Regions from separate parts of the Luteipulveratus mongoliensis genome, predicted to be linked through region 2. Evidence: riboswitches for the same ligand, from Rfam matches in the RefSeq annotation. Region 2 holds a riboswitch; each other region holds the start of a gene.
The links. A riboswitch is a leader RNA that binds a small molecule or an ion and turns the genes downstream of it on or off. The one in region 2 is predicted to bind cobalamin.

Region 1 (2,255 bases), 880 kb from region 2:
AGGGGCTTGTCGACCACCGTTGCAGCGTTGATCAGCGCGGCCAGCACGACGATCGCGGTGCCGTGCTGGTCGTCATGGAACACCGGGATGTCCAGCCGCTCCTGCAGCCGACGCTCGATCTCGAAGCAGCGCGGGGCCGAGATGTCCTCAAGGTTGATGCCGCCGTACGTCGGTGCCAGGCGGGCGATGGCGTCGACCAGCTCTTCGACCGTGCCCGACTCCAGACACACCGGCACGCTGTCGACGTCACCGAAGTGCTTGAACAGCACCGACTTGCCCTCCATGACCGGAAGCGCGGCGACCGGGCCGATGTCACCAAGGCCGAGGACAGCGGTGCCGTCGGTGATGACAGCGACGGTGTTGCGTCGGGTCGTGTAGCGGTGCGAGAGGTCAGGGTCCTGGGCGATGGCTCGGCACACGTCGGCGACGCCGGGTGTGTAGAGCAGTGCGAGGTCCTTGCGGTCGCGCAACGGTTTGGTGGGGACGGACTCCAGCTTGCCGCCCTCATGGGCAGCGAAGACTGGTCCGCTGGTGTCCGGGCCGGGCTCGGAGGCCAGTGCGGTGGTCATGCGGGGATCACCTCGGGATGAACGAATCGGAACGGGCTGCAGGTGCTTGTGGTCCGACAGATGTTGCTGGACCTGCTGCCGGGTACGGCGATCGGTCGACGCGAGGGTGATGCGCTGCCCGCCACCATGACACAGCAGCGGAAAGATCTCTACAACTTTCTGCCCGCTGTCATGTTTGCCCGACCGACATTCTGCAAGATCAGTCAAGAATGTCGGTTCTTCACCGAAACGACCCACCTTTGACAAGCTCAGGCGTGCGATGGGACTGTTCAGCCACCGAACACCTGTCGGACAGGGGAAGCCGGTGAGATCCCGGCGCTGTCCCGCAACCGTGTGCGTCCTCGGACGCGAGCCGGAGCACCTCCCGCCAGGTTCGGCTCTATTACTGATCCGTCGCGGAGTGCGGACGAGCCGGCCACGAGACCTTGTCTCTCCTGCCGATCTCGATCCAGCAGGAGGTCCTCATGAGTCATCGTCAGTCCCGTTCGTACGCCCGGCCCTGGATCCTGGTCGCCCTGGGAGTCCTGCTCGCCCTCACGTTCGGCACCGCCACCGCGCCTCGTGCGTCTGCGGCCGCGTTCCGGTTCTGGGGCTACTACCAGCTCAAGGGCACGTCCTGGACGTTCGCTCCCAAGGGACCGGCGCAGGTCACACCGGCTGATGGCGCCGTGGAGGGCTGGCGGTGGGCCGTCGGTTCCGAGACCGACACCCGGATGCCGCGCGGCGTCGTGACCTTCGCGCAGGTCTGCGCCGATACGCCTGCCAAGTCCGGCACCAAGCGAGTCGGCGTCGTCATCGACTTCGGCCGCGCGGCCGACGCGGAGTCCGGCACCCCGCCCACGCCACGCTCCGCCTGCGCACAGGTACCGACCAAGGCGACTGGCGCCGACGTACTCGCCGCTGTCGCGGCAGTCCGCACTGAGAAGGGCATGGTCTGCGCGGTCGGCAGCTGGCCGGCCACCGGTTGCGGCGGTCCGGTCAAGACGGTCAGCGCGGCCGCCAAGGCCGTCGACGACAAGGTCACGATCGCCGTGGCCAAGCCGGCGGAGGACAAGGCGTCCAGCAGCAACACGATGACCATCGTCCTGGTCGCGGGCGTCGTCGTCCTGCTGCTGCTCGGTGCGCTCCTCACCCTGCTGCGTCGCCGTCGTACCGAGACGGCCTGACGAGCCGGTGCCTCTCACGCAGTGACCAGCCTGGCCGACCGCCTCTCTCCCCCGCGCCTGCTCCATCCCGTGGCGTGGTGGCTGTGGGGACTCCTGCTCGCCGCCGCTGCATCCCGTACGACGAACCCGGCCTACCTGATCGTGCTCATGGCTGTGGTCGGCTGGGTCGTGCTGCTGCGCCGCGAGACTGGGGCGAGCACGACGCTGGCGATCTTCATGGGCATCGCGCTCGTCGCGGTCGCCATCCGGGTGACCATGACCGTGCTGCTCGGCAGTGGCGTCGGCGGTCGCACGGAGATGCTGTCCCTGCCGCAGGTGCCCCTGCCGGACTGGATGGCCGGGGTGCAGCTCGGCGGTCCGGTCATGCTCGAGAGTTTCCTGGACGCCGTCTACCACGGTCTCCAGCTCGCCGCGATCCTCATCTGTGTCGGCGCCTGCAACGTGCTTGCCGACCCGCGCCGGCTGCTGCGCTACGTCCCCGCGACGTTGTACGACGTCGGCACCGCCGTCGTGGTCGCGC
Region 2 (2,255 bases):
CAGTCCGGAGAGCACCGTCGACTATGCGGCTCTCGCTCGGGCGGGGACCACGCTCGTACTCCTCATGGCTGTCGCGACCCTGCCGGCGATCCTGGAGGCCCTCGTCGAGGCCGGGCTCGACCCCGCCACGCCGGCTGCCACCGTCGCCGATGCGGGCATGCCGACTCAGCGGGTGGTCACCGCGACGGCATCGACACTGGCCGACGTCGTACGACAGTCAGGACTGGGCGCGCCCGCCATCACGGTCGTCGGCAGCGTCGTGGGCCTGCAACCACTGGGGGTAGGGCTGGAGTCGGCGCAGCGACCAGACCGGTCCGCCGGTGATCTCCACGCCGTCGAGCGGACCGGCTGAGACCTGGGCGAGGGCACGAGCGGGCAGGCCGAGCGCGGCCAGCAACGCGGAGCGCACCACGAGCGGTGAGGAGATGACGATCGTGAGGCCGGGTGGCCGCTCGACCTGCAGCTGATGAGTCACGCGGGCAAGCAGGTCGTCGCGGCTCTCACCGCCGTGACCGGCGTAGGACGGGTCGGTGAACCACTGGCCGAGCTCGTCACCGCCGTAGGCCTCGACCACCTGATCGAGTGAGTGGCCGCGCCATCGGCCCGCGTCCAGATCGGCCCATCCGTTGTCGAGCGACGCCTCCACCTGAAGTCCGAGTGCCGTTGCTGCACAACGACTCTCGGGCCCACGCTCGGCCAGCTGGGTACGCCGTGCGAGAGGTCTCGGGTCCCAGCTCTGGTCGATCGGCTCGTCATTCGCTGGGAACGCTGATATGCGTGTCGCAGGTGTCGGAGCGTGCCCGATGAGCAGCAGGCGTGACGCCATCCCGTGGCCTCCATCCCTGCGTTGACCGGGTGCCGGACCAGAGCATAGGTTGACTCTGCCGCGACGCGGGAAGCCGGTGAGAATCCGGCGCAGTGGCGCTACTGTGTGGTCCTTTCGGGCCGAGTCAGACCCCGTCCGCGGCAGACCATCCCGGGCACCGACCGGTGCCCGGCCGCTCTCACGGGACGCACTATCCCACCTGGAGGTCATCATGGCTTCGGCTGCTGTCACCGCCCCCACCACGCCCGTTGTCGAGATCCCCACGATCTCGCTGCGCCAGACGCTGCCCTGGCTGGCGTTCTTCGGGCTGGTCGCTCTCATCGCGATCTACTTCGTCGGCGCCGAGCAGGGCGCCACGAGCCTGATCTCGGGCGCGGGTGTGCACGAGTGGGTCCACGACGGACGCCACCTCCTCGGATTCCCCTGCCACTGACGTGCGCACCCTCACTGCTCGTCAGCTCTTGGTCTTCGGACTGCTCGCCGGTTTCGTCGCAGGTCTGCTCGCCTTCACGGTCGCGCACACCATCGGTGAGCCGCCCGTCAACGCCGCCATCGCCGTCGAAGAAGCCGGCGCCGCCCACGAGCACGACGCTGCCGCGCCAGCAGCGCACAGTCACGAGGAAGACGCTCCGATCGTCTCCCGGAGCAACCAGTCCACGTGGGGTCTGCTGACCGCCACGCAGGTGCTCGGTACGACGCTCGGCGGCCTGGCAGGACTCGTCACCGCACTCGTCGTCGGACGTCTCGGACGGCTTCGTCCAGAGGCGTGTGCTGCCCTCGTTGCAGCGACGGGTTTCCTTGTGGCCTATGCGGTTCCGTTCGCGAAGTACCCGCCCAACCCGCCGGCTGTCGGCAACCCCGACACCATCGGTGCGCGTACGGCGAGCTACTTCGGCTTCATCGCGATCAGCCTGGTCGTTGCGATCGGTGCGGCGTACGCCGCGCGTGCACTCGCGCGGAGGCACGGCGCCTTCACCGGTATCACCGCTGGCGTCGCCGGTTACGCGGTCGTGATGCTCGTCGTCGCGCGACTCATGCCGGTTCACAACGAGGTGCCGGGCGACTTCCCGCCGGACACGCTCTACCAGTTCAGGTTCGCCGCTCTGGCCACGCAGCTCACGCTGTGGGCCGGGATCGCGGCGGTGCTCGGGCTGCTGCTCGTGCGCCACCAGCGGCAGTCCCTCCCGACCGCGCAGCGCGCAGCCTTGCAACCGGCCTGATGTCAGCACTCCCTGTCTCGTACGTAGCCGCGGCCGATGCCCGTAGTCGTCTGGCCGGTCTCGCGACGCCACCTGGCGCGCTGGGCCTGCTGGGCGAGACGGCGGTCTGGCTGAGTGCGGCGCAGGGAGTCTGTCCACCCCGACCGGTCCCCAACGTGCACGTCGCCGTGTTCGCCGGGGACCACGGGGTGGCGGCGTACGGCGTGACG
Region 3 (2,255 bases), 3.5 Mb from region 2:
GCTGCGACCGGTCTCCGGCGCAGTTGTCCTGGACGGCAAGGACATTCACTCCTACCCAGCCAAAGAGGTCGCCCGACGACTGGGCCTGTTGCCGCAGACGGCCATCGCCCCGGATGGCATCACGGTGGCCGACCTGGTCGGGCGCGGGCGGTTCCCGCATCAGAGCCTGCTGCGCCAGTGGACCCGCGAGGACGAGGTCGCGGTGCAGGAGGCGATGATCCGTACGACGGTGCAGGACCTGGCACATCGGCACGTCGACGAGCTGTCCGGGGGCCAGCGCCAACGGGTCTGGCTCGCCATGGTGCTCGCCCAGCAGACGCCGATCCTGATGCTGGACGAGCCGACGACCTACCTCGACATCGCCCACCAGCTCGACGTGCTCGAGCTGTGCCGCGACCTCAACGAACACTCCGGCCACACGGTCGTCGCCGTGCTGCACGACCTGAACCACGCGGCCCGCTACGCCACACATCTGATCGCCATGCGCGACGGTGCGGTGCTGGACTACGGCGCACCGGCTCAGGTGCTGACCAGCGATCTGGTGCAGGAAGCGTTCGGCGTCGAGTGTCTGATCCATCCCGACCCGGCGACCGGGACACCGATGGTCGTTCCCCTCGATCCGCGCCGATCGCGTCAATCGGTCGGCGACCCGACCTAGACTCGACGATGCAGCTGGTTCGCCGGCGTGGTCATGAGGAGCCCCTCGTAAGGCCACGCACGGTGTCGAGCCGCGGATGGCGTACGCGTCGCCCGCGGTGAGAGGGAACCCGGTGAGACTCCGGGACTGTCCCGCAGCGGTGAGTGGGAACGAACGCCGTCACGAGCACTGGGTACGCCTGGGAAGCGATGGCCATTAGGTGCGGCAACCGCCGCGCGCCCACGAGTCCGAAGACCTGCCGGTTGCGCCGGGTACGCCGTATCCGGCGGTCACCGCCTCGTGGACAGGGCGCAGACCTCTTCGACTCGCCGGCGTGTTCGTCGCGCGGGTCGTCCTGGTGCTGTGCCCGTTGGGTGGAGACCGTCCCCACTGCACCAGGGAGATCACTCTCGTGACAACACCATTCACCGCCACCGTTCTCGGGCTTCCGCGCATCGGGCCGAAGCGTGAGCTGAAGAAGGCCGTCGAGTCCTACTGGGCCGGCCGCATCGACGCCGACGACCTTGCGGAGCAAGCTCGCGCGTTGCGTGAGCGTCAGCTGCGCGAGCTCGCCGATGCCGGGCTCGACTCGATTCCCGTCGGCACGTTCAGCTATTACGACCAGATCCTCGACACCGCAGTCATGCTCGGCGCTCTGCCCGAGCGCTACGCCACGGTGGACGAGCCGATCGACCAGTACTTCGCTGCCGCCCGTGGCACCGAGGAGCTCGCGCCATTGGAGATGACGAAGTGGTTCGACACCAACTACCACTACATCGTCCCGGAGATCGCGCCGGCGACGACGTTCTCCCTCCATCCCGAGAAGCTGCTCGCCGAGCTCCAGGAGGCGAAAACCCTTGGTGTCGCTGCTCGTCCGGTTGTTGTTGGGCCGGTGACGTTCCTCAAGCTGGCCAAGGCCGTCGGCTCCGACGAGCCGCTGATCGCGCGCGTTGCCGAGCTCGTTCCGCTGTACGTCGACCTGCTGGGTCAGCTCGCCGCTGCCGGTGCCGAGTGGGTCCAGCTCGACGAGCCGTCCCTGGTCACGGACCTGAATCCGGACGAGCTGGGGCTGGTGCGATCGACGTACGACGCCTTGTCGGCAGCCGAGAACCGGCCGGCCATCCTGGTCGCGACGTACTTCGGGCGGCTCGGTGAAGCGGCCTCGGCGCTCGCGTCCGTCGAGGGCATCGCGGTGGATCTGGTGGCCGGCTCGGAGCCGGACGCTGCGGCGCTGAAGGGCAAGCACGTCGTTGCCGGTGTCGTCGACGGGCGCAATGTGTGGCGTACCGACCCGGACCGTGCGCTCGCCGCGCTCGCTTCTTTGGAAGGGGTCGCTGCGTCGGTTGCGGTGTCCACGTCCTGCTCGCTGCTCCACGTCCCGTACTCGCTGGACGCGGAGCGCGATTTGGATGTGTCGCTGCGGTCGTGGCTTGCCTTCGGCGCGGAGAAGGTCCGGGAGGTCTGCGCGCTTGCGTCAGCGCACGGTAGCGCCGGTCACGAGCCAGCCGAGCTCGAGCTCACGCGGGCGGCGTTCGGTGCGCGCAGGAACGACCCGCGCCTTCGCCGAGCGGAGGTTCACGACCGACTGGCGGGTCTGAAAGACATTGACCGCCAACGG

Region 1: linked by a shared signal. The riboswitch ahead of VV02_RS17025 (SCO2322 family protein) and the one ahead of VV02_RS21190 (CbtB domain-containing protein) in region 2 are both predicted to bind cobalamin.
Region 3: linked by a shared signal. The riboswitch ahead of metE (5-methyltetrahydropteroyltriglutamate--homocysteine S-methyltransferase) and the one ahead of VV02_RS21190 (CbtB domain-containing protein) in region 2 are both predicted to bind cobalamin.

Annotation. Positions count from the first base shown of each region.
Region 1 is NZ_CP011112.1:3,579,264-3,581,518, forward strand. Features, by position in the region: gene VV02_RS17015 (NAD(P)-dependent malic enzyme) at 1-569, opposite strand, end outside; gene VV02_RS17020 (hypothetical protein) at 630-812, shown strand; cobalamin riboswitch at 813-952, shown strand; gene VV02_RS17025 (SCO2322 family protein) at 1,034-1,735, shown strand; gene VV02_RS17030 (energy-coupling factor transporter transmembrane component T) at 1,757-2,255, shown strand, end outside.
Region 2 is NZ_CP011112.1:4,461,160-4,463,414, reverse strand. Features, by position in the region: gene cobA (uroporphyrinogen-III C-methyltransferase) at 1-352, shown strand, start outside; partial or broken gene VV02_RS27245 (histidine phosphatase family protein) at 365-826, opposite strand; cobalamin riboswitch at 843-1,006, shown strand; gene VV02_RS21190 (CbtB domain-containing protein) at 1,038-1,259, shown strand; gene VV02_RS21185 (CbtA family protein) at 1,261-2,046, shown strand; gene cobT (nicotinate-nucleotide--dimethylbenzimidazole phosphoribosyltransferase) at 2,046-2,255, shown strand, end outside.
Region 3 is NZ_CP011112.1:945,630-947,884, forward strand. Features, by position in the region: gene VV02_RS04395 (ABC transporter ATP-binding protein) at 1-658, shown strand, start outside; cobalamin riboswitch at 719-915, shown strand; gene metE (5-methyltetrahydropteroyltriglutamate--homocysteine S-methyltransferase) at 1,050-2,255, shown strand, end outside.